3 regions of the Micromonospora sp. DH14 genome follow, and region 1 is predicted to be linked to each of the others. Evidence: riboswitches for the same ligand, from Rfam matches in the RefSeq annotation. Region 1 holds a riboswitch; each other region holds the start of a gene.
The links. Region 1 has a riboswitch for cobalamin ahead of cobN (cobaltochelatase subunit CobN). Riboswitches for the same ligand answer to the same signal wherever they lie in the genome.

Region 1 (12,810 bases):
ATCTCCATGGGTCGAGGCGACGTCGTTGAGGTGGTGGCGAGGAGCACCCAGCTGGGCGGCCAGGCGATCTGCCAGGTTCAGGCGTATCGCGCCGGCCTCGCAGTCCACGACCGCACACGCGGCTCCGGTTGCCGCCAGGACACTCGCCGCCGACGCCGCCCGATCCAGCGGACGTGGCCCGGCGGTGGCCCGGCCGTCGGTGACGACCAGGACCAGGGGGCGGCGCTTCGGATCGCGTAGGCGCTCCACCCGCAGCAGATCGGCGGCGGCGAGCAGGCCCTCGGCCAGTGGCGTCCGCCCGCCGGTCGGCAACTCGGCCAACCGGGTCGAGGCCGCCAGCACCGAGGAGGTGGCCGGCAGCAGCGTCCGTGCTCCGGTGCCCCGAAAGGCGATCACCGCGACCTTGTCCCGCCGCTGGTACGCGTCGGTGAGCAGCGCCAGCACCGCGTCCTTCACGGCGGTCATCCGCTGCCGGGCGCCCATCGACCCACTGGCGTCCACCACGAACAGCACCAGGTTGCCCTCGCGGCCCTCCCGGACCACCTCGCGCACGTCGTCCGGGCGCAGGCGCAGCGGGCCCGCCAGCCGTCCCCGGGCCACCTGGTGCGGTGCGGCGGCGCGCACGGTGGCCGGCAGGTGCAGCGTGCCGACCCGGCCCGCAGGCAGGCGCGCGCCGGTCGTCCGCCCACGCCCGGTCCGGGCGCGCGACCGCCGGCCCGGCACCCCGTCACCGACGCCGGGCGCGGTGAGCAGCCGCGCCGTCAACCCACCTTGAGGTACGGCCACCGGCTGCGATCCCCCTTCGCCGCGCCGAGTCGGGCCATCCTCACCCGATGCGGGTTGCCCGGCCGACTCGGACGCGCCCCGGTCGAGACCATCGCCGCCCGGCGGGCCACTGTTCGGGCCGCCATCGTTCGCCGGGCCACCACCCGGTGGGCCACCATCGGCCGGGCCGCCGCCTCGCGGGCCGCCGTCGTCCGGGTCGTCGGGGCGCGGCCCGGACGGACCACCGTCGTGCGGTCCGTCGTCGTCCGGGTCGTCGGGGTGGGCGTCCTGGGCGCGTTGCAACGCCTCGTCGAGGCGCTTCTCGTCCAGGCCGGGGGTGTCGAACGGATCGCGGCGGCGGCGGTGCGGCAGGGCCAGCCGGGCGGCCACCCGGACGTCGTCCATGGTGACCCGGTCCCGGCCGTGCCAGGCGGCGTGGGCGAGGGCGGTACGGGCGGTCACGATGTCGGCGCGCATCCCGTCCACGTCGAACGCCGCGCACACCTCGGCGATCTGCCGCAACGCGGCGTCCGGCAGTCGTACCCCGGGCAGCCGGCGGCGGGCGGCGGCCACCTGGGCGGCGACCTGGGCGTCCGCGCCGGCCCAGCCGGCGGCGAAGCCGACCGGGTCGGCGTCGGCGGCCAACCGGCGGCGGACCACCTCGACCCGGATCTCCGGGTCCCGGCTGGCGTTCACCTCCACGGTGAGCCCGAACCGGTCGAGCAACTGCGGGCGCAGCTCGCCCTCCTCCGGGTTCATCGTGCCGACGAGCAGGAACCGGGCCGCGTGACTGACCGAGACGCCCTCCCGCTCCACGTGGCTGCGGCCCATCGCCGCCGCGTCGAGCAGCAGGTCGACCAGGTGGTCGTGCAGCAGGTTCACCTCGTCGACGTAGAGCACCCCCCGGTGCGCGGCGGCGAGCAGACCCGGCTCGAACGCGCGGACCCCCTCACCGATCGCCTTCTCCAGGTCCAGCGCGCCGACCACCCGGTCCTCGGCGGCGCCCACCGGCAGCTCGACCAGGCGGGCCGGGCGGGTCTCGGCGGGGGCGTCGGCCGGGTGCGGGCCGTCCGGGCAGGCCGGGTCGGGCCCGGCCGGGTCACAGCCGAACCGGCAACCGGCCACCTGGCGCACCGGGGGCAGCAGCGCGGCGAGGGCCCTGACGGCGGTGGACTTGGCGGTGCCCTTCTCGCCGCGCACGAGGACCCCGCCGATCGCCGGGGAAACCGCGTTGAGCAGCAACGCCAGTCGCATGTCGGCCATGCCGAGCACCGCACTGAACGGATACGTCGTCACTGCGCCTTCTTTCGTTCGCGACTGCGGGGCTCGCAAGAACGGCTCACTCCTCGCGCTCACACCCGCTCCTCCAGGTCGCCCTCGCTGGCCAGGTACGTGTCGCGCAGCCGGTCGAGGGTGCTCGGCTCCGGTGCAGCCCACAGCCCCCGGTCGGCGGCCTCCAACAGCCGCTCGGTGATGCCACGCAGCGCCCACGGGTTGGACCGCTCCAGGAACTCCCGGGTGGTGTCGTCGAAGAGATACGCGGCGGCGAGGTGCTCGTACATCCAGTCGTCGACGACACCGGCGGTGGCGTCGTAGCCGAACAGGTAGTCCACTGTGGCCGCCAGCTCGAACGCGCCCTTGTAGCCGTGCCGGCGCATCGCGGCGATCCACTTCGGGTTGACCACCCGGGCCCGGAACACCCGCCGGGTCTCCTCGCCCAACGTGCGGGTGCGCACGTCGTGCGGCATCGCCGAGTCACCCACGTACGCCGCCGGTGACGTGCCGGTGAGGTGGCGGACCATCGCCACCATCCCGCCGTGGTACTGGAAGTAGTCGTCGGAGTCGACGATGTCGTGCTCGCGGGTGTCCTGGTTCTTCACCGCCACCGCGATCCGGGCGAACGAGCGTTCCATGTCGGCGCGCGCCTCCCGCCCGTCCAGGCCCCGGCCGTACGCGTAGCCGCCCCACACCGCGTACACCTCGGCCAGGTCGGCGTCGCTGCGCCAGGTCCGGGCGTCGATCAGGGGCAGCAGCCCCGCGCCGTACGCGCCCGGCTTGGAGCCGAAGATCCGGGCGGTGGCCCGCCGCTCGTCGCCGTGCTCGGCGAGGTCGGCGGCGACGTGCGCGCGCAGGTAGTTCTCCTCGTCCGGCTCCTCCAGGGCGGCGACCCGCCGGACGGCGTCGTCGAGCAGCGCCACGACGTGCGGGAACGCGTCGCGGAAGAAACCGGAGATGCGCACCGTGACGTCGACGCGCGGCCGGCCCAGCTCGGCGGTCGGCACCACCTCGATGCCGGTGACCCGCCGGGACCTGTCGTCCCAGACCGGCCGGCAGCCCAGCAACGCGAGCACCTCGGCGATGTCGTCACCCTGGGTCCGCATGGCGCTGGTGCCCCACACCGTCAACCCCACCGACCGGGGGTACCCGCCGGTGTCGGCGAGGTGCCGGGCCAGCAGCGAGTCGGCGAGGGCCACCCCGACGTCCCAGGCGTTGCGGCTGGGGATGGCCTTCGGGTCGACGGAGTAGAAGTTACGGCCGGTGGGCAGCACGTTGACCAGGCCCCGGGTGGGTGAGCCGGACGGGCCGGGCGGCACGAACCTCCCGTCGAGCGCGCCGAGGGTGTGGGTCAGCTCGTCGGTGGTCCGGTCGAGGCGGGGCACCAGTTCGGTGGCGGCGAAGCGCAGTACCGCGGCGGCGTCCGGGATCGGTTGCCCGGTCACCTCCGCCACCACGGCGTCGGCGGTGTCCGCTGCCCAGCCCCGGGTCTCCATGCCGACGACCAGCCGCCGCGCGAGGGCTTCGATGAGGTCGACCGCGTCGGCGGCGGTGCCGGCCGGCCCGTCCACCACATCGGTCAGCGCCGTGGGCAGCGCCAGTCGCTGTCCCGGCGTCGCGAGCAGTTCCTGCTCGTCGAGCCCGAACGCGACGGCGAGGGCCTGCCGCAGGCCGGGCAGTGCGCGGGCGCCGCCCCAGATCTGCGGGGCGCGCAGCACCGCGAGGACCAGGTTGACCCGTGCCTCGCCGGTGGGCGCGTCGGCGAGGATGTGCAGTCCGTCGCGGATCTGCACGTCCTTGACCTCGCAGAGGTACCCGTCGAGGTGCAGCACGAAGTCGTCGAAGTCGTCCGGGTCGGGCATCGCCTCGGCGTGCAGGTCGTGGTGCAGCTCGGCGGCGCGCACCAGGTCCCAGATCTGGGCCCGTACGGTGGGCACCTTGGCCGGGTCGAGGGCCTGCACGGTGGCGTACTCGTCGAGCAGTTGCTCCAGTTTGGCCAGGTCGCCGTAGGTTTCGGCGCGGGCCATCGGCGGGACCAGGTGGTCGACGACCACGGCGTGCGCCCGCCGTTTGGCCTGGGTGCCCTCGCCGGGGTCGTTGACGATGAACGGGTACACCAGCGGCAGGTCGCCGAGGACCGCGTCGGGCGCGCAGTCGGCGGCCAGGCCGAGGCCCTTGCCGGGCAGCCACTCCAGGGTGCCGTGCTTGCCGAGGTGCACCACGGCGTCCGCGCCGAAGCCGCCGTCCGCGACCGGCGCGGTCAACCAGCGGTACGCGGCCAGGTAGTGGTGACTCGGTGGCAGGTCCGGGTCGTGGTAGATGGCGATCGGGTTCTCCCCGAAGCCGCGCGGCGGCTGGATCAGCAGCACCACGTTGCCGAAGCGCAGCCCGGCGAGCACGACGTCGCCGCCGTCGGTGTACAGCTCGCCGGGCGGCTCACCCCAGTGTTCAGTGATCCGCTCGCGCAGCTCGGCCGGGACCTGGTCGAACCAGCGCCGGTAGGTCTGCCCCGGTACCCGCGCCTCGGCGCCGGCCAGCTGCTCGGGGGTGAGCCACTCCACGTCGTGGCCACCGGCGGCGATCAGCGCGTGGATGAGCGCGTCGCCGTCGGTGGGCACCGGGCCGTCGCCCAGGTGGTAGCCGGCGTCCGCGAGCGCGGCGAACAGCCGCACCGCCGACGCCGGGGTGTCCAGGCCGACCGCGTTGCCGACCCGGGAGTGCTTCGTCGGGTACGAGCTGAGCACCACCGCGACACGCTTGTCGGCGGCCGGCACGTACCGCAGCCGGGCGTGGCGCACCGCGATCCCGGCGACCCGGGCGGCCCGCTCGGGGTCGGCGGCGTAGACCGAGAGCCCGTCGGCGTCGATCTGCTTGAACGAGAACGGCACGGTGACGATCCGGCCGTCGAACTCGGGGATGGCCACCTGCATGGCGGCGTCCAACGGGGACAGCCCGGCGTCGCTGTCGGCCCACTGCGCCCGGGTGCTGGTGAGGCAGAGCGCCTGGATGACCGGCACGTCCAGGGCGGCCAGTGCGCCGACGTCCCAGGCATCCTCGTCGCCGCCGCCGGAGGCGTCGGCGGCGACCGCACCGCCGGCCGCGAGCACGGTGACCAGCAGCGCGTCACAGCGGGCGAAGAGCCCGAGCGGGCCGGCGTCGGCGGTCAGCCCGCGCAGGGAGCCGCAGAAGATCGGCAGCGGGTTGCCGCCGGCCGCCCGGACCGCCTCGACCAGCACGTCGATGAAGCCGGTGTTGCCGGCGAGGGCGTGTGCCCGGTAGAAGACGATTCCCACTGTGGGCCGGTACGGGTCGGCCAGGTGCGCGCCGTGCACCCCGTACGCCGGGGTACGCGCGGGCGGGGCGAACCCCTCGCCGGTGAGCAGCACCGTGTCGGAGAGGAACCGCGCCAACTGTCCCAGGTTGTCCGGGCCGCCCTCGACCAGGTACGCCAGCGCCTGGGTCGCGACACCGGACGGCACTGTGGAACTGGCCATCAGCTCCGCGTCGGGTGTCGCCTCGCCGCCGAGCACCACCGTGGGCACGCCGGTGGCGAGCACCGTGGCGAGGCCGTCGGGCCACGCCTGCCGGCCGCCGAGCAGGCGTACGACGACGAGGGCGACCCCGTCGAGCAGGGCGGGCACCTCCTCGAGGGTGACCCGCGCGGGGTTGGCCAACCGGTAGTCGGCGCCGCTGGCGCGGGCGGCCAGCAGGTCGGTGTCGGCGGTGGAGAGCAGCAGGATGCGCACGGCAGGCTCCGGAAAGTGACGTCGACGCGCTCGCCGAGGCGAACTGGCGACGTGGGATGGGCGCGGGGTTCAGCAGGCACCGCGACCCGGGCGGCTCACCGGCGCGGGGCCGACGGCGACGGGTGGCGCGGTGGGGAACTCAGCGGTGAACGGCGCGGGAGCGTGCGGATGCCGGCGCGTCGGTGCGGCCGGGTCGGGGCGCGGCGGGGCGTCCGCCGCTCGGTTCGCGACGGTGATCGTCGGTCACAGAGACGCCATGCGTCATCGGGTCCTCCTCGGGTGTCCACGCCCTGGGGTACGTCCCGACGGCCGAAGTATCCTGGCTTCCGGATCGACGCTCTCCCCCGGCCTTCCAACCGCAGACACACGGCCGTGACTCACGAGGGGGGATCGCTCCCCGGTGACAGTGGCGGGACCGCGTCGGATTCGCACCGACTTCCTTCACTGCCGTCAGGCTGCGAATGCTGCCACACCCCCGCGCCGCCGGTCAACGCCGGCTCCAGCGCCGCCAGGCGGGTGCTGTTCATCGAGTTTCACCGATTGGTGCGACCTCCCACCCGCACGTCGCAATGCCCCGCATCAATGCCACTCTCCCTTTGCTCTGCTTACCTATGTGCACCAGTCACTCTCCGTGCCCGGTGCCCATAGGTAAGCAGAGCAAAGGGATGACGCACCTACCCTGGCCTGCGCCGATCGTCCGGCGGGCGTTGGCAGACGGCGCCCTGGCCTAGGATCGGCGAACGCCACACCAGTGTCCGTGATCAATCTCGGAGGTCGATCACCATGGTCGCCCCGCAGTTCCACCACCTGGCCGGCCGGGTCTGGCTCTGCCCGGGCGATCCCGACCCGGAGGCGGTCCAGGCTGGCGTCGCCTTCGTCGCCGACGAACGCGGCAGTGTGATGATCGACGCCGGGCAGAGCCCCGCGCACGCCCGCGAGATCCGGGCCGCGTTGACCGCCGCCGGCCTGCCGCAGCCGCGCTGGCTGGTCTACACCCATCACCACTGGGACCACGTCTGGGGCGCCTGCGCCTGGCCCGCGGTGGAGATCGTCGCGCACGATGCGGCCGTGCCGTTGCTGCGCGCCGAAGCCGCCCGGCCGTGGAGTCACCGCTACCTGGACGAACAGATACGCGCCGATCCTCGCCTCGGCCCGAGCTTCCGGGCCCGCGCACGCGCGATCGACTCCTGGACGGACTTCGTCGTCCTGCCGCCGACCCGGACCTTCGCCGACGTCGACGAACTGCCGGCCGGAGTCGGGCTACGCCACGTCGGCGGTGGGCACGCGCCGGACTCGACCGTCGTGCTGGTGCCGGACTCGGGCGTCATGCTGCTGGGCGACTGCTTCTACCCGCCGCCGGCACACCTGCGCCGACCCGACGACGGCCCCGACCTGGGCCTGGTCCGCCGACTGCTCCAGGACGACTACCTGTGGTACGTCTCCAGCCACGCCGAACCGATGACGGCCGAGCAGGCCCGGTCAGCCGTCGAGGCCGCCTGACCTCAGCGGGCGTGACGTTCCGGGTGGGCTCGACTCCAGGTCCGCATCCGCTCCGGGTAGCCGGTGCGCGCCGCCTCGTACAACGGCACCGCGTGCTTGCGGGCGATGGCCCCGGCCGCGCGGGGCGTTCCGGTACGGCGACGGATCCACTCGCCGTCGTGGGCGATCGCCACGACCGTGGTGTCCGTGGCGGTCGTCTCCGGCTCCAGGTAGAACTCCACCCCGCGCCGGCTGGCGACGAACTCCTCCAGCGCCGCGAGGTCGTCGCGGGTCGCCTCCCGGTCCAGCTTCGTCGGGGTCGTCTCGGCACCCCGTGACCGGCGATTGAACCAGCTCATGCCCCGCCCCTCTCCTCGACGCCCCTCCAGTGCAGCACCGATTCCTGGCAAAACCCTGCACGCCCGGTGGGAGAGAGCTGACCCGGGGCGGAAGTCCGGGTGGAACCCGCGGCGGGTGGGCGGTGTCATGTGGGTGATGCGAACGGAGGCTGCCCTGGACGACGAGGCGCTCGTCACCCGCGCTCGCGGCGGTGACCTGGAGGCGTACGACCTCCTGGTCGCCCGGCACACCGCGTCCGCGTACCGGACGGCGGTGCTGCTCGGCGCCGGCTCGGACTCCGAGGACGTCATCCAGGAGGCGTTCGTGAAGGCGTACCGGAAGCTGTCCCGTTACCGGGGCGAGGCGGCCTTCCGGTCGTGGCTGCTGGCGATCGTCGCCAACGAGACCCGCAACCTGCACCGCTCCCGGGGCCGGCGCGACGGGCTCGTGCTGCGGGCGGCGGCAGCGGACCCCACGTCCGAGGTCGCCGAGGATGACGCGGTCGGCGCGGTCCTCGCCGGGGAGCGCCGGGCGTCGCTGGTGCGGGCCCTACGGCAACTGCCGGTACGCGACCGCGAGGTGATCGTCTGCCGGTTCTTCCTCGATCTCAGCGAGGAGGAGACGGTGGCGACGCTGGGCTGGCCCCGGGGCACTGTGAAGTCGCGCACCTCCAGGGCGCTGGCGAAGCTTCGCACCCTGCTCGACCGGGAGGAGGTCCGACATGGGTGACCTCGAACGGGAACTGCGGGACCTGTCCACCTGGCTGGACACACCCGACCCGCCCGACGTGGGCGCCCGCGTCCGCGTCCGACTCAGCACGCCCGCGCCCCGGCGGCGCCGGTGGCGTTCGCTCGCCGCGGTGGCGCTCGTCACAGTGCTGGTGGCGGTGCTGCCGCCGACCCGGGCCGCCATCGCCGACGTCGTCACCGGGCTGTTGCGCTTCGCCGGTGTCAGCATCGCCACCTCGCCCGCCCCGACGCCACCCGGTGCGACCGCGTCGCCGATACCCGGGCAGCGGGTCGTCGCCCTGGACGAGGCTCAGCGGGCGGTACGGTTTCCGATCCGCCTGCCGGCGAAGCTGGGACCACCCGAGCGGGTGCTGGTCGCCGACCCGGACGCGACCGGCAGGTACCGGGTGGCGACGCTGCTCTACGAGGGGGGCGCGCTGCGCGTCGACGCGTTCGACGGTCACCTCGACCTGGCCTTCCACAAGGAGGTCACCCCGCCGGGCGCGAACTGGGTCCAGGTCAACGGCGACTTCGCCGTGTGGGTCGACGGCCCGCACGTGCTGTCCTACGTGGACCGGGCGGGCGGGATCCGCCGGGAGACCGCCCGACTCGCCGCCGCCACCCTGATCTGGCAGGACAACGAGGTGAGCTACCGGCTGGAGGGCCACCTCACCAGGTCCGAGGCCATCGAGATCGCCCGCTCGCTGCGCTGAGGGAACCGGGCCGGCCCGGGCGGTGTCCTGAAGACACGACGATTCGCCGTCGCCCGGTCTGTTCCAGCCCGAGGTGGCGGCCGGTGTACCGGAGGAGCACGGATGGGTTCACGGGGTACGTTGACGCTGGTGTCATCGGTGGTCCTGGTGGCGGGGTGCACGGCCACGACCAGCGGCGGGTCGGCCGCACCGGCTGCCACGACCGCCACCACGGCGAGCGCCGCGACGGGCTGCGGCTCGCGGGTCGAGACCGGGCCGCTGCCGGACTGGGCGGACGCCGGATTCAGCGGGGACGCGCGGGTTCCGCACGTCTTCGGCGCGAAGGGCGACATCGTGGCGGTGCTGTTCGCCCATCCGCTGCGGCAGGTCCGCGACGACGGGTCGAACAACAAGATCCTCTGGGTGGCCCGCGCCGCCACGACCTCGCCCGACCCGGTCGCACCGGCAACCCTGGTGATCACCGCGAGGTTGGACGGCACCGACACGCAGGTGATCCGGGAGGTCCCCGGCGGCCCCGGTCCGTCGATCATCGACCTGCCCCGGGCCGGGTGCTGGCGTCTCGACCTGAGCTGGTCCGGGCACACCGACACGATGGACCTGACCTACGCGCGGTGAGCGGCACGCGGGCCGCCTAGGCTGCCTGGCGTGCGGGACGACGAGCGGGTGGCGGCGGCCCGCAACAACGCCGAGTGGTGCGACATCGTCTGCGGCAGCCACGGGCTGCCCGGCCGTACCGACGCCGACGCCTGGTCGGTTCCGCGCCGGTCGCCGCAGTGGTACCCGGACGCGGTCACCCTGCGACCGGGCGTCGACGTCGAGGCTCTGCTGGCGCGGTTGGACGCGGGGCCCGGCGCGTCGGTGAAGGACAGCTTCGCCGATCTCGACCTGTCCGGGTACGGGTTCCGGGTGCTCTTCGACGCGCAGTGGATCCAGCGGCAACCGGCCCCGCCACCGGTCGACGCCCCCCTCGACCGGGTCAGCACCCCCGACGAGCTGGCGTCCTGGGCGGCGGCACACGGCGGTGGGGCCCTCTTCCGCCCCGCGCTGCTGGCCGACCCCCGGGTGCTGGTGCTCGCTCGCCACGACGATCGGGGGGTGCTCACCGGCGGGGCGGTGCTCAGCGGCGACGGCCCGTACGGCGTCTCCAACCTGTTCACCCGCACCGGCACCGCCCACGACGTCTGGCGCGCGGTGTGCGCCACGGTGCCCGACGCGCCGCTGGTCGGCTACGAAACCACCCAGGACCTGTCACCGGCGCTTCGCGCGGGCTTCACCACCACCGGTCCGCTGCGCGTCTGGTGGCACGGCTAGCACTCCGGCCCCGAGCCCCGCGCACGGACAGCTATGCTGGGCGGCATCGGCACCGATCCGGCCATCACCGGGGAGCCTCCGGAAGAACGGGCAGCCTGACCGCCTCAGTAGAACCGGACGCAGCGGCACGTCACGTCGCAGAATTGAGCGGCGCCCGCACCATCGAGGCGCAAGCGGGGTGGTACCGCGGAGTCCTGGCCATACGCCCGGCGCTTCGTCCCCGCGTGGGCAGTGAGCTGATGCCCGCGTGAGCGGATGTGGAGTGTAGGGAGAGCGTCGGTGCCGGACGGTCCGTCGAAGTCGCCATTCGTGCCACTACCCACCAAGATCGACTTCGCGGTGCTGGACCGTGCGGTCATCGAGTGGTGGCAGGCCAACTCGGTGTTCAGCCGGAGTCTGGAGCAGACGGCCGACGGCACCCCGTGGGTGTTCTACGAGGGACCACCGACCGCCAACGGCACGCCGGGCACCCACCACATCGAGGCGCGGGTCTTCAAGGACCTCTTTCCCCGGTACCGGACGATGCGCGGCTTCTCGGTGCCGCGCCGCGCCGGCTGGGACTGTCACGGCCTGCCGGTCGAGCTGGCGGTCGAGAAGGAACTGGGGCTCGGCGGCAAGCCCGACATCGAGAAGATGGGCATCGCGGAGTTCAACGCCCGCTGCCGCACCTCGGTGCTTCGGCACGTCGACGAGTTCGTCCAGCTCAGTGAGCGGATGGGTTACTGGATCGACCTGGAGCACCCGTACCAGACGATGTCACCGGAGTACGTGGACAGCGTCTGGTGGTCACTGAAGCAGATCCACGACGGTGGGCGCCTGGTGGAGGATTTCCGGGTCGCCCCGTACTGCACCCGCGACGGCACGACGCTCTCCGACCACGAGGTGGCGCAGGGGTACGAGACAGTCGTCGACCCCTCCGTGTACGTCCGGTTCCCGGTGCGCGGGGAGGTGGCCGGGCACAGCGGCGTCGACCTGCTGATCTGGACCACCACCCCGTGGACCCTGGTGTCCAACACCGCCGTCGCCGTCCATCCCGGCGTGACGTACGCGGTCGCCCGCACCGGGCAGGGCACCTTCGTCGTCGCCGAACCGCTGGCCCAGCGGGTCCTCGGCGACGAGGCGGAGATCCTGGCGACCGTCGCGGGGTCGGCCCTGGAGGGGTTGCGGTACGAGCGGCCGTTCGACCTGGTGGACATCCCAGACGCGCACCGGGTGGTCCTCGCGGAGTACGTCACGACCGAGGACGGCACCGGCCTGGTGCACCAGGCGCCGGCCTTCGGCGCCGACGACCTCGCCGTCTGCCGCGCGTACGGGTTGCCGCTGGTCAACCCGGTCGCGCCGAACGGGCGGTTCAACGACGACATCGAGCTGGTCGGTGGCGTGTTCTTCAAGGACGCCGACGCGTTGCTCATCGACCGGCTCCGGACCTCGGGTCGACTGTTGCGGCACGAGCCGTTCGAGCACCCCTACCCGCACTGCTGGCGGTGCCACACCCCGCTGATGTACTACGCGCAGCCGTCCTGGTACATCCGGACCACCGAGGTACGCGACGAGCTGACCCGGGAGAACGAGAAGACCAACTGGTTCCCGGAGCACATCAAACACGGCCGGTACGGCGACTGGCTGAAGAACAACATCGACTGGGCGGTGTCCCGTTCCCGGTACTGGGGCACCCCGCTGCCGCTGTGGCGCTGCCCCGACAACCACGTGACCGCTGTCGGTTCCCGCGCGGAGCTCGGCGAGCTGGCCGGCGCCGACCTGTCCGAGCTGGACCCGCACCGCCCGTACGTCGACGAGATCACCCTCGCCTGCCCGGACTGCGGCCGGACCGCCACCCGGGTCCCCGAGGTGATCGACGCCTGGTACGACTCCGGCGCGATGCCGTTCGCGTCGTTGGGCTACCCGCACGTGCCCGGCAGCAAGGAACTCTTCGAGCGCAGCTACCCGGCCCAGTACATCTGCGAGGCGATCGACCAGACGCGGGGCTGGTTCTACACGCTGATGGCGGTGGGCACGCTGGTCTTCGACCGGTCCCCGTACGAGAACGTCGTCTGCCTCGGGCACATCCTGGCCGAGGACGGCCGCAAGATGAGCAAACACCTGGGCAACATCCTGCTGCCGATCCCGTTGATGGACACCCACGGCGCGGACGCGGTGCGCTGGTTCATGGCCTGCTCCGGCTCACCGTGGTCGCCGCGCCGGGTCGGGCCCGGCCCGCTCGACGAGATCGTCCGCAAGGTGCTGATGACCTACTGGAACACCGCGGCGTTCTTCTCCCTCTACGCGGCGAACACGACGTGGGCGCCGCACCTGGCGCAGCCGGTCGCCCAGCGGCCGGTGCTGGACCGGTGGATCGTCGGCGAGGTCCACGCCCTCACGGCCGCCGTGGACGAACGACTGCAGAACTACGACACGGCGCGCGCCGGCCGACTGCTCGCCGACTTCATCGACGAC
Region 2 (6,050 bases), on a different contig from region 1:
TCGCCCGCCAGGCAGTAGACGGTGAACGCTTCGAAGTCACCTTCGACGGCGTCGCCTACCCCGACCAGGGGCTCACCCTCGACGCGGTGTTCGCCTTCGCCGCGGCGAAGGTAGCCGACACGACTGCGGCCAACGCCGTGTCATGGCTCGCCCAACCCGCCGTACTCACCGGCTACATCGGCGACGGCACCGAGGCGTACGCGGGCGCGACGGCGAAACTCGCCCTCGGCGCCCAGGTCCGCGGCCTCAACCCGACGGCGTTCGGCGGAGTCGACCTACTCACCCGCCTCAACGGCCTGCTGACACCATCGGGTCGATACTCCGACCGTTCCGCGTTCGGCGACTACAGCAACGCGTTCACTCAGTCCTTCGCGGTGCTGGCGCTGGACCGCGCCGGGGGCGCACCACCGGCGGCGGTCACGTTCCTGGCCGCGAGCCGGTGCGCCGACGGCGGTTTCCCGCTGCTCTTCGGGAAGGCGACCTGCGTCAGCGACGTCGACGCGACAGCGATGGCCGTGCAGGCTCTGCTCGCGGCGGACCGGCCACTCGTCGCGGCCTCGGCAGCGCAGTGGCTCGTCTCCGTGCAGAACAGCGACGGCTCGTTCTCCGCGAACGGCGTGCCCAACGCGAACAGCACCGGACTCGCCGCCCAGGCGCTGTCCGCCGCCGGACGATCACTGCCGTGGCTGCGCGCTCGCCAGCACCTGATCAGCCTGCAGGTCAACTGCACGGGGGCATCCGCCAATCATGGTGCCATCGCGTACACCTCGGGTGGGTTCGACGCGAACACCGCCGCTCGGGCCACCGCGCAGGCCGTACCCGGCATGGCGGCCACCGGGTACGCGACTCTATCGGCCAGCGGTGCCCAGCTGACCGCGCCCGTCCTGGCGTGTGCGCCGTGGTGACCGCCCTGCGGGTGACGGCTTGCCGGCGGTTCGCGCTACTCTTCGCGGCCGTCGTCGCCGGCGCCGGCCTGGTCGCGGTCGATCCGGTTCCGCGTGCCGCGCACGCGGCAGCGTGTGCGCCGGGGGCGGGCGTCACGGTGGTGGTCGACCTCACCGCGTTCGGTCTCGGGGTGCAGACCGGCTGCCGACTCGGGGACCCGCCGACCGGCCTCGCCGCATTGCAGGGGGCCGGCTTCGCCGTCACCGGTACGCAACGGTGGGGGCTGGCATTCGTCTGTCGCATCAATGGCTACCCCCTCCCCGCCGCCGAACCGTGTGTCAACACGCCGCCCGCCAGCGCGTACTGGTCGTACTGGCACGCCGTACCCGGCGGCACCTGGTCCTACAGCACACTCGGGGCCAGCAGTTACAACCCCGCGCAGGGCACTGTCGAAGGATGGCGCTTCGGCTCCGGGCAGGCCCCGTCCATCTCCCCGCCGTAGCGGGCCTCGGCCGGGAGTCCGGGCACCCGGATTCCCGGCCGGCCCGGTGGCGGGCGGACGACAGGGAAACCTGCCGATGACTGCGGCCCTGAGGATCAGCTAGCAGGCCGTACGATGGGCGGCAGTGCTGGTTCGCCCCGCTGTCATGGTGTGGCGTCGTAAGAGGGAACCCGGTGCAAGACCGGGACTGCCCCGCAGCGGTGAGTGGGAACGACCGCCGTCATACGCACTGGACGCGTGAGCGTCTGGGAAGCGACGGCCAGTAGGAGATCGGTGCACGCCGGTCGCGCCCGCGAGTCCGAAGACCTGCCCGCACCGCGTACGCGTCCGCGTGCGCCGCCGTCGGCCTCTCGGGAGGGCCTGGGCGAGGCCCGGTCGTCGGCCGGTGCCCTGCCGTTTCTTCCCGTGTGGTCGGGGGTAGACCTCGAGGGAAGGACACCCGTCTCGTGACCACATCGTTCGGGCTGAGCACCGTGCTCGGCTATCCCCGCATCGGTCCGCACCGCGAACTCAAGCACGCCGTCGAGTCCTACTGGGCGGGCCGGATCGACGCGAACGCCCTCCAAGAGACTGCCGCCGGCCTCCGCGCCGACGTGTGGCGCACGCTGCGCGACGCCGGCCTGGACGCGATCCCGTCGAACACGTTCTCCTTCTACGACCAGGTACTCGACACCACCGTCCTGGTCGACGCGGTCCCCGACCGGTTCCGCCGCCTCGGCCTCGGCGACCTGGACACCTACTTTGCCATGGCTCGTGGCACGGAGCGGGAGCCGGCGCTGGAGCTGACGAAGTGGTTCGACACCAACTACCACTACCTGGTGCCGGAGGTCGGCCCCGGCACACCGTTCACCGCTCGGGCGGACAAGGCGGTGCGGGATCACGGCGAGGCGAAGGCGCTCGGCGTCACCACCAGGCCGGTGCTGGTCGGTCCGGCGACCTACCTCCTGCTGTCCAAGGCCACCGAGGACGCGCCCGAGGGCTTCCGGCCCTTCGACCGGCTCGATGACCTCGTCGCTGTCTACGAGGACATCCTCGGCGCCCTGGCCGGTGCCGGCGTCGAATGGGTTCAGCTCGACGAACCCGCGTACGCCGCCGACCGCACTCCGCAGGAGATCGCTGCGCTGCGCGTCGTGTACCGCCGGCTCGGTGTCCTGAAGCACCGGCCGCGGTTGTTTGTTGCGTCGTACTTCGGTGACCTCGGCGACGCGTTGCCGGCGCTGTTAAGCACGCCGGTCGAGGCGGTCGGCATCGATCTGGTCGCCGGGCCGGGCAACCTGAACCGCCTCGCCGCCGCCGGCCCACTACGCGGGAAGACGATCGTCGCGGGCCTGATCGACGGACGCAACATCTGGCGCACCGACCTGCGCTCCGCCGCCGCGACCGGCGCCGCGCTGACCGGCCTGGCCGACCACGTCGCGGTGTCAACCTCGTGCTCCCTGCTGCACGTACCTGTGGACCTGGCCGCCGAACCCGACCTGGACCAGGAACTGCGTGTGCGGCTCGCCTTCGCCCGACAGAAAGTCGACGAGGTCGTCGCTCTCGGACGCGCCCTGCGCGACGGCGTCGGCGTGCTACCCCCTCCCCCACCGGCGGCACCGGCGGCCTGGCGCAACGACGGAGTCCGAGCCCGCCTGGACGCGCTGCGACCCGAACACGTACGACGGGGCCCGTACGCCCAACGGGCCGCCACCCAGCAGGCCCGACTGGGTCTCCCACCGCTGCCCACCACCACCATCGGGTCCTTCCCGCAAACCCCGGAGCTGCGGCAGGCTCGCGCGGAGCACCGGGCCGGTCGGCTCGACGACACCGGCTACGCCGAGCGGATACGCGCCGAAGTCGCCCACGTCATCGCCGTGCAGGAACGACTCGGGCTGGACGTGCTGGTGCACGGCGAACCGGAACGCAACGACATGGTGCAGTACTTCGGCGAGCAGCTCGACGGGTTCGCCGCCACGGTCAACGGCTGGGTGCAGTCGTACGGCTCCCGGTGCGTACGCCCCCCGATCATCTACGGCGACGTCACCCGGACCGGCCCGATGACTGTCGACTGGTCCACCTACGCGCAGTCGCTGACGAACCGGCCGGTGAAGGGCATGCTCACCGGACCGGTGACGATCCTGGCCTGGTCGTTCGTCCGCACCGACCAACCCCTCGCCGACACCGCCAACCAGGTCGCTCTCGCCCTGCGCGACGAGGCCCGCGACCTGGAAGGCGCCGGCATCCGCGTCATCCAGGTCGACGAACCCGCGCTGCGGGAGACACTGCCACTGCGCCGAGCCGAGCAGCGTCTCTACCTGGACTGGGCTGTCCGGGCGTTCCGGCTCGCCACCAGTGGGGTCGCCGACGCCACCCAGATCCACACCCACCTGTGCTACTCCGAGTTCGGCGAGGTACTGCCCGCGATCGACGCCCTCGACGCCGACGTCACCAGCATCGAGGCGTCGCGGTCGAAGATGGAGATCCTCGACGACCTGCGCACCACCGGCTACCAGCGCGGAGTTGGCCCCGGCGTGTACGACATCCACTCCCCCCGCGTACCGGAACAGGCAGAGGTCACCGACGCGCTACGCCGCGCCGTCGCGGCGGTGCCCGCCGACCGACTCTGGGTCAACCCCGACTGCGGCCTCAAGACCCGCGGCTACCCGGAGGTCGAACAGGCCCTGACCCGCCTCGTCGCCGCCGCCGCCGAAATCCGCAGCACGCTCACCTGAGCGCACGGTGGGGCGGCGGCACGCCGCCCCACCGCGGTGTGCGACAACGCGCATCCGATTCCCGCGTCGAGTGCACAGCAGCGTCAACCTGCGTCGACGGAAACCCGCCGAGCGCGGGAATCCGGGCGGCCTGCAAGGATGGCGGCGAGGATCTCCGCGCCGTCGACGACCCTGGGACCAGGGCGGTTGAAGTAGTCGGGTCCGTCGACCACCCACACCTGCCCCTGACGAACCGCGGGCAGGTCGGCCCAACCGGGTTGCCCGGCCGCCACGGACAGCTCGCCGATGGTCCGTTCGGGCGTAAAGCCACACGGCCCGAACACCACCACGTCCGGGGCCAGGTCGGCGACCACCGACCACAGGTGCGGGGTGCTGTGCGCCCCCGGACCGAGCAGCAACGACCGGCCGCCCGCGAAGGCAATCTGCTCGGGCACCCAGTGCCCGCCCGGCATCAGAGGGTCGAGCCACTCGACGAACAGCACCGTCGGCGCGTCGGACGACGGGCCAGGCAACGCGGCGAGTCGACGCTCGGCGTCCGCCCGGATCTGCGCCGCCCTGCCCCCGGTGTCGGTCAGGGCGGCCACGGCGTCGACCGTGTCCAGGATCCCGCTGATCGTCCTCGCCTCCAGGGACACCACCCTGGTATCGAAATCGATCAGCCGGACCGCGTCGTTGACCCGCGCATAGGAGACCGCAGACACATCACACAGATCCTGGGTCAGGATCAGATCCGGCTTCAACCCCTCCAGCATGGCGACGTCGAGCTGGTACAACGACGATCCTCGGTGCGCGTCACCAGCGATCGCCGCCGAGATCTCCCGACTCGTCAAGGCCTCGGGCAGGGAGGTCGCGGTCACCGCCCGGATGTCGGCCAAGGCCCCCGGTGGCCAGTCACACTCGTGCGTACGCCCGACCAGATGCTCGGTCAGGCCAAGCATGGCCACGATGTCCGTGGCCGCCGGCAGCAGGGAAACGATGCGCACACCCGCCTGCCTATCAGGCATGACCACGCCACGTCCACTGCGACAGCGGGACCACGGCGGCGGTCACCGACCGTCGCTACGACCCGAGCGCAAGGCGTACCCCGAGCGCGACGAACGCGGCCGCGCACATCCGGTTGATGCGCCGCGACCAGCGACCGTCGACCATGCGACTGCCGAGACGCCCGGCACCAGCGCCCAGGGCGATGTCAACGGCGAGTTGCACCGTGACGAAGACCGCACCGAGAAGCACCAGTTGAGCGGTGGCGTTGCCCTGGTCCGGGTCGACGAACTGGGGCAGGAACGCCACGCTGAACAGGATCATCTTAGGATTGAGGAGATTGGTCACCAACCCACGCAGGAAGGCCCGCCCGGAGTTAGCGCCCTGCTCCGGTTCGCCGTTGGGCGCGACGCCGGCGCCGCGTAGGGCCCGCACCCCGAGGATGATCAGGTACGCCGCACCGACCCAACGGATCACGGCGAACAGCACCGGCGAGGCGGAGATCAGCGTGGCGAGTCCGCAGACGACCGCCGCGATGTGCACCGCCTCCCCGGTGGCCACGCCCAGCGCGGCCACCACCCCCGCGCGGGTGCCGTAACGGGCGGCATTGGCCAGCACGAACATCATGTCCGGGCCGGGCGTGACCATGAGGACGACGATCGCGGCCAGGTAGCCGGCCAGCGCCGCGACGGTGAGACCGAACATGTCTCAGCCCTCCTCGGCGCCGTCGAGCAGCGCCCGGCGCAGCGCCAACCGGTGCTCGCGGCGGATCTCCGCCTCGCGGTACCGCCGCCGGTCCCCGTCGGTCTCGGGTAGCAGCGGCGGCACCGCACGGGGCTGGCCGTCGTCGTCGATGGCGACCATGACCAGGTGGGCGGTGGCCACGTCGGTGGGCGGCACCGCCCGGTCCCATCGGTCGGCGGTCACCTTGACCGCCACCTCCATCGAGCTGCGACCGGCCCAGGTGATCC
Region 3 (12,810 bases), on a different contig from region 1:
CACCGCGGTGACCTCGCCGGCGCCGAAGCGCTGATGTCGGCGTTCAGCTCCGAGCAGGCCCGTACCCTCGGCTTCTACCTGCTGGCCGATCTCGCGCTGGGCCTGGTCAAGGCGCAGAGCGGCCAGTCCATGGACGACCTGGTCCGGGAACTGTCCCTGTTGCTGGCCGACACCGCCCAGTCGCCACCAGCTTGACCGTCCGCGGGGCCCCACAGATCTGCGGGGCCCCGCGGGGCCGCTGTAGCTTCCCCATCGCCCGTCGGGAGACGGCCCATGCGCAGAAAGATTGACCACCTGGTCATGACGATCGACGGCCGGGAGGTGGCTGTCCTTGCCGTCGCGGATTTCCTCCGCCTTGATGCCTGCCGGCGGCAGCTCGGCGCGAGCGAAGCCCAGGCGCACCAGCTTCGCCAGCAACTGCACGATGCCCGGCGTCGCCTCGCCCGCCTGGAGGGCCGCCTCGCCGGGACCGCCAAACACGAAGCACAGGCCCAAGACTCAGAAGTGCATCCTCGCACTGCCGAGCCTGTCGACGATTCGTGCGGGTAGCCGGCCCGACGTTGACGTAACCAGCGGCCGGCTCACCCGCTGCCGCTGGTCACGTCGACGGGACGCAGGTTTGTCAGACGCCGTAGCGCAGGTAGATGGTGTCGCCGACGGTCACGATCGTTCCGCGGGTCGCGGTGGCCGCGGTGCCGCCGTCCCTGGACACCTTCCAGGTCGAGGAGCCGCTGTTGGCAAGGCCGTTGATAGCGGTGATGGTGCCGGTTCCGCTGGTCGGGATGAGGGCGGTGACGCACCCGCTCGGAACGGCCGCGCCGACGGCGGCGTCCAGCACGGCGCCGAGGGTGGTGGTGGCGGCGGTCGGCGTCAGCGTGACCGCGCACGGCGTGATGCTGCCGCTGCCGTTGTCGATGATCACGGCGAGCCGGGTGGCGGTGCCGGCGGTGAATCCGCTCGCCGCGACCCAGGTGGGCGCGCCAGTGGTGACCGGGGTCGGGGGAGCGGCGGTGTAGCCCGCGCCGGCGAGCGCGCGGACCGCGTCGATGGAGGCGTACGCCGACGGGGTGGTGTTGGTGGGCAGGTACTTGAACCCGCCGCCGCTCAGCTGCTGCGCGCGGAGGAAGTCGATCGGGGTCTTGCCGGCGGTGGTGGTGAAGTCGGTGCCCTGGCTCGGGATGCCGCAGGCGTTCAGGCCGGAGACCGCCCAGGCGTTGGAGTCGGTGTTGATGCCGAACATCGAGGTGAAGGCGCCGGAGGCGTTGACGAGCTTGCTCTTGAGGAAGTTCTTCGCCTGCACGACGTCGGTGTCGGTGTTGGGCACGCCGGCGGCGCAGAGGGCGGCCATGGCGGCGCCGGTCATGTCGATGTCGCTGGCGGTGGCGAGTTGGGTGGGGTTGCCCTCGGCCTGGGTGAAGGTCCAGCCGCCGTCGGTGTGCTGGTTGTTGCGGATCCGGGTGATCGAGAGGTTGAGCAGGGCCTGTGGCACCCGGGCGGTGCCGGCCTGGGTCTTCGCGCCGGCCAGGGCGAGAGTGCCGAAGACGGTGCCGTTGAAGTTGGCCGGCGGGCCGTAGTAGCCGGCCGAGCCGGTCTGCCAGTAGGCGATGGTGTCGGCGATCAGGTTGCGGGTGGGGGAGACCCGGGCGGGGTCGATGCCGGCGGCGTAGGCGTTCAGCACCCCACGCTCGTAGTCGGTGACCACCGGTGTGGTGCTCGGCCAGGACGCGGCGGAGAGTTGGTTGCGGTAGACGGTGCGGGCGTTCTTGGTCGTGTCACCGCTGGGGTAGACGTCGACGGCCGCGACGCCGGCGGGGGCGAACGCGCTGAACGCCCACTCGTTGGACAACCCGCCGCTGGCGTAGCTGCCGTCGGCGGCCTGCAGGGTCCGCAGGTAGGCGACACCGTTGGTCTTGGCGGTGGCGATCTGCGCCGCCGTTGAGGTCGCGGCGGCGGGCGCTGCACCGGCGGTGACAGCGACGACCGTGGCGATCAGCGCGGCGGCGGGAACTGTCGCGAGACGTCTCCGGGGACTGCCGGAGAATAGGCGCGAGGACATCGGGTCTCCTTGGGGGTACGGGGGCACGACTGCCTCGACCCGGGACCCAGCGGGAAAGCCGGCGGAGCGGGGCGGGCCGGCCGCAGGACGCGTGGGACGGATACCGCAGGTGCTGCGTCACCACGTGGGTAGTCGGGCTCGGGACGGCCAACCGTCCTCACCGTTGCGCGTCAGCCCCGGGTTTCCACCGGGTTCCCCCACGCGATGACGCGGTCACCGTATGGGAGGAGGCCCCTACCGCGCGCTGTTAGGTACATGACACGTTCTCGCGTTGACGGCGTGGTCGCGGTTGTGGTCCGATGACCCCGATCCAGCAGTCAGGGGAAGCCGGTCAAAGTCCGGCGCTGGCCCGCAGCCGTAGGTCCCGTTCTCGGGACGAGTCGGATTACCTGGCTGGATAGTGCACCGCAGCGCCGTCGAGGTACACGGCGCGGAGTCAGGTTTCCGGGGTTTGTCCTCGGGGTCCGCGTCCGCGCCTGCGCCGCTAGCCCCCGAGAGAGTCGCCATGTCCTCACTGGTCAGTCGCACGTCGCGCGTTCCTGCGGCGTGGTTGGCGGTTGTCGCCGCAGCGGTGCTCGGCGCGGTGACGCTGGTGGTGCCGACCTGCGCGGCGATCGCCGATCCGCTGGAGTCCTGCACCCCGACCCAGGGCGCGATCGTCGCTGTCGACTTCGGCGCCTGGGGTGGACCACTGTTGCGCGGCTGCGACGCCACCCCGACCACAGGTCTGGATCTGCTGCACGAGGCGGGCTTCACGACGACCGGCACCGCCCACGACGGGCCTGGGTTCATCTGCCGGATCGGCTCGCCCGACTTCGACGCCGGTGCCGAACGCCCCACGCCGGCCGACGAGGCGTGCCAGTTGACCCCGCCGGCGACGGCCTACTGGTCCTACTGGATCGCCCCGGCCGGGCAGGACCACTGGACCTACAGTCCACTCGGTGCGATGTCGCAGCGGCCGGGCCCGGGTGAGGTCGAGGCGTGGGTCTTCGGCGGCACCGACATCGGCGGCACCACCGGCGCGCCGAGCTTCACCCCCGCGTCGGTACGCGCCAGCGGCCCGACCCCGACCCCGACCGCAACTCCCACACCGACCACGACTCCGACCGAGCCGGCGCGGCCGACGGAGGCCCAGGTCAAGGCCGTCGCGAGCTACCTGGTGGGGCAGCTCACCGACGGCGACCACGTCGACAACGGCGGGGTCGACTACTACCGGACCATTGCCGTCGCCACCGCCCTGGCCGGGACCGGCGGTCAGGAGCAGACCCTCGCGAAGATCGTCGGCTACCTCCGGGCACACGTCGACGACGCGATCTTCCCGAACGGCGTCACCGCGCCACCGCACACCGCCAACGTCGCCAACCTCGCGCTCCTCGCCACGATCACCGGCGACGACCCCCGGGCGTTCGGCGACCGGGACCTGATCGCCACGCTCACCGATCGGGTGTGCGCCGCGACCGACTTCGACGCCGGCTGCGCCGCCGCCGGTGACTTCGCCGGATCGAGCGGACCGTTGACCCACGCGACCGCGCTGCTCGCGCTCAAGCGGGCCGGCGTCACGCCGCCGGCCGTGACCGTCACCCGGCTGACCGCGCAGCAGTGCGCCACCGGGGCCTTCGGCGGCCTGTGGCTCAGCCCGGGCGAGTTCTGCGACCCGGACCTCGCCGCCACGACCCTCACCGTCCTGGCGCTGCACGCGCTCGGCGGTCAGGATGGCCCGCTGGGTTCGGCCAAGGCGTTCCTGACCGACGCGCAGGAGGCCGACGGCGGTTACCAGCCGTACACCGGCGCGGGGATCACCGACACCTACTCCACCGGGTACGCCGCGCAGGCCCTCGCCGTGCTGGGTGCCGCCGACCGGGCCGCGACCGCCACCGGTCTCCTGGTCGGTCGGATCGTCACCGGCGGTGGGCTCAGCCCCGACCCGAGCAACCCGGACGCGGACCTGGCCGCCACTGCCGCTGCGGCGCTCGCACTGGCCGGCAAGAACCTGGCCACAGTGGGTCAGTCGCCGCCGCCGGCCGGGCCGCGACCCGACCTGGTCAAGGGGGTGTCCTACCTCGTCGCGCCGACCAATCTGATCGACGGCAGGTACTACGAGTCGTTCCCCGGCTTCCCCGACTTCGGGTTGAGCATCGACGGCGCCTACGCCCTGGCCGCCACCGGCGGGAACGACGCCAAGCTGCGGGCGATCGTCGAGTTCCTGCGCGGCGGCGGCGCGGTCGGCGACAGCGGATTCACCGTCGACACGTGGCTCGGCATCGGCACCGACTACGCCGCCGGCGGCGCGATCGGCAAGGTCGCCCTCCTCGCCCAGGTCACCGGCTACGACCCACGAGCCTTCGGCGGACACGACCTGATCGCCGCGCTGCGTGACGTGACCTGCACCAAGATCGATGAGCTGGCCGGCTGCGCCGGGGCCGGCAACTACCGGTACGCCACCTCGGTGTTCGGGCAGTCGCTCGGCATCATCGCGCAGCAGCGGGCCGGACAGGGCGAGGCCGCCGCCAAGCCGGTCGAGTTCCTCAAGGGCCTCCAGCGCGCCGACGGATCGTTCCCCAGCCTCATCCCGGCGGCCGACGCCGACCGCGACGTCGACAGCACCGCCATGGCCGCGATGGCTCTCGCGCCGCTGACCGACGACCCGGCCGCGGTCGACGCCGTCGACAAGGCACTCACCTGGATCGCCTCGGCGCAGAAGGAGCACGGGGGGGTCCCCGGCGCGGCCGGCGACTCCACCAACTCCACAGCGCTCGCGATCCAGGGCCTCACCCTGCGAGGCGACACCTACGCCCGACAGGTCGACAAGGCCCTGTCGTTCCTGGCCGGCCAGCAGAACGACGACGGTGGGTTCACCGTCGCCGCCGGAGGCCAGGCCGGCTCGGACATGCGAGCGTCCACCCAGGTCGTCGGCGGCGCGACAGGCATCTCGTTCGCCGCCCTCACCCGGGATGTGCACGAACTGCCGGGCCCGGACCCGTCCGGCACCCCGACGACCAACCCAACTCCGACACCGACTGCGAGCCAGTCGTCGTCCCCGTCGGCGGCCCCCAGTGTGTCTGCGCCGTCGGCCGGCACCGGTGGGCACTCGTCGGGCAACCTGCCCCGCACCGGCTGGTCGATCGTCACGATCACCCTGCTGGCGCTGGTGCTCGTCGTCGCGGGCATCCTGCTGCGGGTCTCCGCACGCCGTCGCGCGGTCTCCAGCACCGGCGGTCTGTCGTGACGGCGCGCAGGTGGGGCCGTTCGTTCGTGGCGCTGACGATCGTCGCCGCGCTGGTGGTGACGCCCGCGCAGGCGCTGGCCGACCCGCTGCCGATCGGGCAGTGCACCACGTCGTCCGGTGTGATCCTCGCCGTCGACTTCAGCAAGTGGGGCGGGCCGCTCCTGCGCTCCTGCGGCACCACCCCGACCACCGGTTACCAACTACTCAACCAGGGTGGTTGGCGCACCACCGGGACGCAGCACGACGGGCCGGCGTTCATCTGCCGGATCGGCTACGCCGGTCACCAGGGCGGCACCCAGTACCCCACTCCCGCCGACGAGAGGTGTGCTCTCACCCCGCCGGCGAGCGCGTACTGGTCGTACTGGCACGCCGACCCGGGGCAGAACACCTGGGTCTACAGCCAACTCGGCGCGATGAGCTACAAACCCAAGCCGGGCAGCGTCGACCTGTGGATCTTCGGAGCGACCGACATCGGCGGCACCCAGGGACGGCCCACGGTCAGCCCGGACAGCGTCAGAGCGCGCAACAACACGCCGATCGGCGCGGCCACCACTGCGCCGCCCCCGGCCGCGCCACCCCCGGCCCCACCCGGCGGCGGCAACCCGCCCGCTGCCGGCAACCCGCCCGCGCCGGGTGCCCCCGGGGTCGGCAACCCCCCACCCGGCCTGCCCCCGACGGGAGCGCCGGCGTCGATCCCGGTCGGTGGTACGCCGACGCCTCCGGCCAGCCCGACGCCCTCCGCAGTGCAAGTGCCGTCCGGGCCGCCTAGCGCGACCCCCGACGGACCCCGCGTCCTGGACGCGGCACCCACCGCGACGGCTGCCCGCCAGGACACCGGCTCGGCGCTGCCGGCGCTGATCACCGTTGGCCTGCTGGCCGTCCTCGCCCTGGTCGGCGGTGTCGTCGGCTGGCGGCGACGCCGCACCTGACCCGATGCCCTCGACCCGGACCGGTCTCCTGCACCGCCTCGCGGTTGCCCGGCTGCCCCGGCCCCTGCACCCGGTGGCCTGGTGGCTGTGGGCGCTCGCGCTGGCGACCGCCGCGAGCCGCACCAGCAACCCGTTGCTGCTGCTTCTCATCTTCGCGGTGCTCGGCCTCGTCGTCACCGTCCGCCGCACCGACGCCCCCTGGGCGCGGGCCTTCCGCTACTACCTCTACCTCGCGCTGATCATCATTGCGATCCGGGTGGTGTTCCGCACGGTCTTCGCCTCCGGCATCACCCCCGAGGACCACATCCTCTTCCGGCTCCCGCACCTGCCCACACCCGACTGGTACGCGGGCATCCAGATCGGCGGCCCGGTCTCCCTGGAGGCGACCCTCTCCGCCGCCGTCGACGGGCTCCGATTGGCCTGCCTGCTGTGCTGCATCGGCGCCGCCAACAGCCTCGCCAACCCCAAACGGGCCCTGCGGGTCCTCCCCGGAGCCCTGTACGAGCTGGGTGTCGCCGTCACCGTCTCGCTCAGCGTCGCACCACAACTGGTGGAAAGCGTCCAACGCGTCGCCCGCGCCCGCCGTCTACGCGCCGGACGGACCAAGGGTTTCGGCGCCGTACGGGCCATCCTGATGCCGGTCCTGCACGACGCCCTGGACCGGTCGCTGCGACTGGCCGCAGCCATGGACTCCCGCGGCTACGGCCGGGTCGGTACCACCACACCCGCCTCGCGACGGCTCACCGGAGTCCTCATGCTCACCGGCATGGCGGGCCTGTGCGTCGGCGCGTACGGACTGCTCGACCCAGGGGTTCCCCGCCCAGTCGGGCTCGGTGGCCTCGGTGGCGGCGTGCTGCTCTGCGTGGCCGGCCTCGCCCTCGGCGGGCGTCGGGTCTCCCGCAGCCGGTACCGGCCCGACCCGTGGCAGTGGCCGGAGTGGACGGTCGCCGGCTGCGGCGTCATCACTGCTGTCGTGCTCAGCGCCGGCAGCGGCTACGACCCGGCCGCGCTCAACCCGAGCCTCTATCCGCTGCACTGGCCCAGCCTGCCCGCCCTACCGGCCGCCGCGATCCTCGTTGCCGCCCTCGCCGCGATCGCCGCACCGACACCGCCGCGTCCGCACCGCCCGGAGCCCGAACCTGTGGGACGCCGCGCCGCCGACACCGCAGGAGCACCCTCATGATCCGCTTCGAGCGTGTCAGCGTCACCTACGACGGCGCGCCCCGCCCCACCCTGCGCGACGTCGACCTCGACATCGACGAGGGAGAGCTGTGCCTGGTCGTCGGACACACCGGCGCGGGAAAGTCGACACTGCTCGGCGCGATCAACGGCCTCGTCCCGCACTTCACCGGCGGCACCCTGCAGGGCAGCGTCCGTGTCGCCGGCCGGGACACCGCGCACCACCCGCCGCGCGAGTTCGCCGACCTGGTCGGCGTGGTCGGGCAGGACCCGGTGGCCGGGTTCGTCACCGACACCGTCGAGGAGGAATTGGCCTACGGAATGGAGCAACTCGCCCTCGACCCACCAGTCATGCGAACCCGGGTAGAGGAAACCCTCGACCTACTCGGCCTCGCCGACCTGCGCCGCCGTGGCCTGCACGAACTCTCCGGCGGCCAGCAGCAACGCGTCGCGATCGGCGCCGCGCTCACCGCCCACCCACGCGTGCTCGTCCTCGACGAACCCACCTCCGCGCTCGACCCGACCGGCGCCGACGACGTCCTGGCCACCATCACCCGACTGGTCCACGACCTCGGCGTCACCGTCGTCCTGGCCGAGCACCGCCTGGAGCGCGTCCTGCCGTACGCCGACCGGCTCATCCACGTCGCCCGCGACGGCACCGTCCGCCACGGCGACCCGGCCACCCTCATCGCCGGCACCACCGTCGCGCCACCCGTTGTCGACCTCGGACGCCTGGCCGGCTGGTCACCGCTACCCCTGTCAGTACGCGACGCCCGCCGGCACGCGACAGCCCTGCGCGACCGGTTACCCCCGACCCCGCCGCGACCACACCGACACTCCCACGCCGACGCCCGCAACGCCCTGACCGCAGCCGGCGTGATCGTCCGCCACGGAGCGGTCGTCGCCGTCCGCGGCGTCGACCTGACACTGGTCCGCGGTGAGATCACCGCGCTGATGGGCCGCAACGGCTCCGGCAAGTCCTCGCTGCTCTGGGCCCTGCAAGGCTCGGGTCGCCGGGACGGCGGCAGCATCGCCGTCCCCCAGACCCCAGACGGCACCCTCGATCCGGGACGGGTCAGTGCCAGCCAGGCCCGCCGACTTGTCGGCCTCGTCCCGCAGACCGCCACCGACCTGCTCTACCTGGACACCGTCAACGCCGAACTCGACCAAGCGGACCGCGACGGCGCCGCACCGAGCACCGCCCGGCGTCTCCTCGACGCCATCGCCGCCGGCATCGACGGCGACAGCCACCCCCGGGACCTGTCCGCCGGGCAGCAACTCGCCCTGGTTCTGGCCATCCAACTCGCCGTCACCCCCGGCGTGCTGCTGCTCGACGAACCCACCCGTGGCCTGGACTACCAGGCCAAGGCCGCGCTGACCCGTACCCTCGACGACCTCGCCGCGCAGGGACGCGCCGTCGTCGTGGCCACCCACGACGTCGAGTTCGCCACCGCCACCGCCGACCGGGTCGTGGTCATGGCCGACGGTGAGATCGTCGCCGATGGTCCCGTCCCGACCGTGCTCACCGCGTCGCCGACGTTCGCCCCGCAGGTCGCGAAGATCCTCGCGCCGCTGCCGTATCTGACGGTCGGGCAGGTCGCCGCCGCCCTCGACAATCCGGAGGTACGTACGTGAGCACGCTGACCGTCGCCGTCCGCGTGCCCGGCCGCGCGGTGCTCGCGATCACCATGGCGTCGTTCCTGGGCTTCGTCGCGTTCCTCTGGCCGTTCGTCGTCGCACCGGGCACCTTCGGCTCCACCCAGACCCCGCCGCTGATGTTCGGGGTGCTGCTGCTCCTCGTCCTCGCCGTCATCTTCGCCGAGATCGCCGACGGCCGCATCGACGCGAAGGCCCTCGCCATGCTGGGCGTGCTGTCCGCGATCAACGCGGCCCTGCGACCACTCGGCGCGGGCACGGCCGGCATCGAGACGGTCTTCTTCATCCTCGTCCTCGCCGGTCGGGTCTTCGGACCCGGTTTCGGCTTCGCGCTCGGCTGCACGTCACTGTTCGCCTCCGCCCTGCTCACCGGGGGAGTCGGACCCTGGATGCCGTACCAGATGTTCGGCTGCGCCTGGGTCGGCATGTTCGCCGGCCTCCTGCCCAGGCTCCGGGGGCGGGCCGAGATTGTCCTGCTTGCCGCCTATGCCGCCGTCAGCGGGTACTTCTTCGGGTTCATGCTGAACCTGTCGTTCTGGCCGTTCTCGCTCGACCCGACCAGCTCCATCGCCTACCAACCGGGTCTACCCGCAGGGGAACAGCTCCAGCGGTACCTGACCTTCTTCACAGTGACCTCGCTGGGCTGGGACACCGGACGGGCGGTCACCACAGCCGTCCTCGTCGCCCTCGCGGGACCAGCCGTGCTGGGTGCGTTCCGACGCGCGGCCCGCCGGGCGCACTTCCAAGCGGCACCGACGTTCACCGCCGCCGCCGTGTCGACCTCGGCCCACTTTGAACCAGCCTCCGCTGGTCATGAATCTCAGACTTGATTGACGACATTGCGACGACAAACGGAGGAAGGTGTCCCCTGACCTGGCTCGATCTGGAGGTGGGCAACACCCCAACCTTGGTCGGAACTCGAAGGTAGACCAGGATCCAGACAGAGTCTGAGCACCGAGACCAACAGGCCTCGCCTGCGGAACAACCCGTCGCAGTCGATGACTACTCCGATGAGCCCTACTCGGCCGTCCTCCGCCGTCAATTGCGAGACCGCCAGAACATCTTCCCAATGGTCACGGGCGAGTACGTCGGAGCCAGCCCGTCGTCGCAGCTATTCTCCCGGCCTGCAGGTGTGGGTGGGAGGAGAAACGATGTACCTCGCGGAGTTGGAGCTGTCCGGATTCCGTGCGTTTACCAAGGCCCGAATTCCATTACGACGCGGTGTGACCGTGTTGCTGGGTGAGAACAGCGCTGGGAAGTCGGGCGGTATGGACGCCCTGCGGCTTGTGACGGATCCACTTGATGGCCGGCGTTCGCTGTGGGCTGACCCTGACGATGTGTGCCGTACCGGGGAACACGCCGGTTTCACACTCCGCATGAAGCTGCGCGGCACCGTGGCGGAACTCGCCCCCTATAGCGACGCATTCACGTCACCGGCGGCCATTTCTGGTGAGGCCGAGGCGTGCTACGCCCTCACCTACGAACCACCCAGCGCCGCGGAGACGCGGGGCAGAACGAGCTGGACGGTCGGCAGCGGCGCGGTGGCCGACGACCCTGACCCTGGCGCGCGGAACCGGCTACGCCACGTCTACCTGCCACCGTTGCGCGACGCCATCCGCGAGCTGGGATCGGCCGGTACCTCCCGGATCCGGGCGATCATGGCGCGCCTGTTGGACGACGAAACCTTCGTCGATGAGCGCGGAGATCGCCACGATCGCGAGCGCTTCCAGACCGCGGTCGGCGACCAACTGCGCAACATCGAGGCCAATCCCGTCCTCCAGCGAGCCGCGCAGATGGTCAACGAACCCCTCGCTGAGCTCACCAGTGGCGCCCATGAGCAGGTCACCGATCTTGGCTACGGGCGGGCGGACCTCGCCAGTCTGGTGAAAGGGCTGCGGATACGCATGGCGGATGCCGGGGTGGTGCCTCGTGAGCTGGCCGAGTCCGGGATGGGGTATGCGAACCTCGCCTACATCGCCACCGTCCTGACCCACCTGCATGCGGCGGCCCAGGCTGACCTGACGCTGCTACTCCTCGAGGAACCAGAGGCACACCTGCATCCACAGCTGCAGGCGGTCCTGCTGGACTACCTCTCCCGTACCGCACATAACTCCCAACAAGCGCCTGGCAACGGTTGGCTGGGCCGCATCCAGGTGGTGGTCACCACCCACGCGCCGCTCTTGGCGGCACACACCGACGTGGCGGACATCGTCGTGCTGCAACGCCGCCCGGTCAGCCCGAGTGAGTCTCGCCCCGTCGACCCCTCTGCGAAGAGCATGCCGGTCAGGTTCACCGCATCGGCGGTCGCCGTAGCCGAACTCGGCCTGCCGCCCAGCGACGAAGCGCGCGTGAACCGCTACCTCGACGCCACCCGCAGCAGCATGCTGTTCGGCCCCCGCACCATCCTGGTCGAAGGGATCGCCGAGGCCATCCTGCTACCCGCGATGGCGAGGAAACTGTTCAACGGACGAGATTGGACGCGCTTCGTCGGCTCCACCATCATCGCGATCGACGGTGTCGATTTCGCCCCCTACCTGCGGATGCTGCTCACCATGACACCGTCGGGCCGCATCGCCGAGCGCGTGGTCGTGCTCACCGACACTGATCCCGGCAAGCGCCATGACCCCCTCGGAAAGCTCCACCGCCTGATCGCAAGCCTCAACGCGACCGACGCCGCCACGGTTTTCGCCGCGCCCAGCACGCTGGAACCAGAACTTCTGGAAGCGGGCAACGCTGGTTTCTGGCCCGCCTGGGCCGCGCAGCGCCCAAGCGCGGCCCGAAGGTCAAAGCCAAGATCGACGCTGCTGACGATGCCGACGAACGAGCCCGCATCCTGATCGCCGCGATGAAGAACACCAAGCTGCGCAAGGGCGACTTCGCGCAGGACTTCCTCGACCAGACCATGAGCGGCGACCACCCGTTGCAGGTGCCGCCCTACATCCGGGAGGCGCTGACATGGCTGGTGGCAACACCATCATGACCGCACCGGCCACCGCCATCGCGGACGACCTGCACCAGCGTCGCGCGTCAGCTATCGCCCAACAGGACACCGTCGTGGCCACTACCGCACCCCGCGCGGTCCTCGCCTGCCCGGGCGCCGGTAAGACCCGCACCATCGTCGGCCGCACGCCGTAGCGCGGTAAGCATCGTCGCGTCGTGTTTGCGGAAGAAGACCCAGCGTGCTGGAGATCTGCGGCGGCGTCGGGAGTTGGAGCAGCGGACCACTGGGTGGACGGTGTCGCTGGACCTGGCGGGCAGCACGACGGGCCTGGTCCCGGCGGTGGGGGTACCGCTGTTGCGGCTGCTAGCGGAGGAGTCCGGGCTGCGGGCCGGGTTGTCTCACGCGTTGCACCGGACGGGTTTCCACCCGGTCCACGACCGGGGTCAGGTCGTGACCGATGTCGCGGTCGCGCTCGAGCACGGCGCGAGGAATGTGGCCGCCGCGACCAGGGTGCTGGAGCAGGCTCAGGTGGTGTGCGGGCCGGTCGCGTCGACGGCGACGGTGTGGCGGGTCTTCGATGAACTCGATGAGCCGGCGCTGGCCCGGCTGGCGGCGGTCCGAGCCACGCAGCGCCGGAAGGTGTGGGCCGTGTGGCCGCCCGCCCGGCTGGTTTCCCCTGGCTGGACGTGGCCGGGCAGGCGTGGGACGGGTGGATCGTGGTCGATGTCGATGCGTCGCTGGTCGAGTCGCATTCGGACAGACAAGCCCTTGCGTACCAGATTCCGTCTGACGTAGATCTGGCCGTGAATCGCCGTCGGTGTCG

Region 2: another riboswitch for cobalamin. It lies ahead of metE (5-methyltetrahydropteroyltriglutamate--homocysteine S-methyltransferase); the one in region 1 lies ahead of cobN (cobaltochelatase subunit CobN).
Region 3: another riboswitch for cobalamin. It lies ahead of QCZ28_RS17660 (prenyltransferase/squalene oxidase repeat-containing protein); the one in region 1 lies ahead of cobN (cobaltochelatase subunit CobN).

The regions. Positions count from the first base shown of each region.
Region 1 covers NZ_JARVKT010000003.1:183,975-196,784, forward strand. Annotated here, with positions in the region: gene QCZ28_RS06760 (putative cobaltochelatase) at 1-2,061, opposite strand, end outside; gene cobN (cobaltochelatase subunit CobN) at 2,118-5,786, opposite strand; cobalamin riboswitch at 6,099-6,228, opposite strand; gene QCZ28_RS06770 (MBL fold metallo-hydrolase) at 6,570-7,286, shown strand; gene QCZ28_RS06775 (hypothetical protein) at 7,289-7,624, opposite strand; gene QCZ28_RS06780 (RNA polymerase sigma factor) at 7,761-8,333, shown strand; gene QCZ28_RS06785 (hypothetical protein) at 8,326-9,045, shown strand; gene QCZ28_RS06790 (hypothetical protein) at 9,148-9,660, shown strand; gene QCZ28_RS06795 (hypothetical protein) at 9,691-10,356, shown strand; gene ileS (isoleucine--tRNA ligase) at 10,636-12,810, shown strand, end outside.
Region 2 covers NZ_JARVKT010000012.1:71,320-77,369, reverse strand. Annotated here, with positions in the region: gene QCZ28_RS17630 (terpene cyclase/mutase family protein) at 1-905, shown strand, start outside; gene QCZ28_RS17625 (hypothetical protein) at 899-1,387, shown strand; cobalamin riboswitch at 1,499-1,716, shown strand; gene metE (5-methyltetrahydropteroyltriglutamate--homocysteine S-methyltransferase) at 1,834-4,098, shown strand; gene QCZ28_RS17615 (ABC transporter substrate-binding protein) at 4,182-5,081, opposite strand; gene QCZ28_RS17610 (LysE family translocator) at 5,158-5,784, opposite strand; gene QCZ28_RS17605 (acyl-CoA thioesterase) at 5,788-6,050, opposite strand, start outside.
Region 3 covers NZ_JARVKT010000012.1:79,417-92,226, forward strand. Annotated here, with positions in the region: gene QCZ28_RS17645 (superoxide dismutase) at 1-195, shown strand, start outside; gene QCZ28_RS17650 (hypothetical protein) at 274-549, shown strand; gene QCZ28_RS17655 (hypothetical protein) at 623-2,056, opposite strand; cobalamin riboswitch at 2,162-2,284, opposite strand; cobalamin riboswitch at 2,337-2,468, shown strand; gene QCZ28_RS17660 (prenyltransferase/squalene oxidase repeat-containing protein) at 2,562-5,282, shown strand; gene QCZ28_RS17665 (LPXTG cell wall anchor domain-containing protein) at 5,309-6,211, shown strand; gene QCZ28_RS17670 (CbiQ family ECF transporter T component) at 6,216-7,394, shown strand; gene QCZ28_RS17675 (ABC transporter ATP-binding protein) at 7,391-9,025, shown strand; gene QCZ28_RS17680 (ECF transporter S component) at 9,022-9,876, shown strand; gene QCZ28_RS17685 (AAA family ATPase) at 10,198-11,883, shown strand; gene QCZ28_RS17690 (hypothetical protein) at 11,892-12,026, shown strand; gene QCZ28_RS17695 (hypothetical protein) at 12,002-12,181, shown strand; gene QCZ28_RS17700 (hypothetical protein) at 12,438-12,782, shown strand.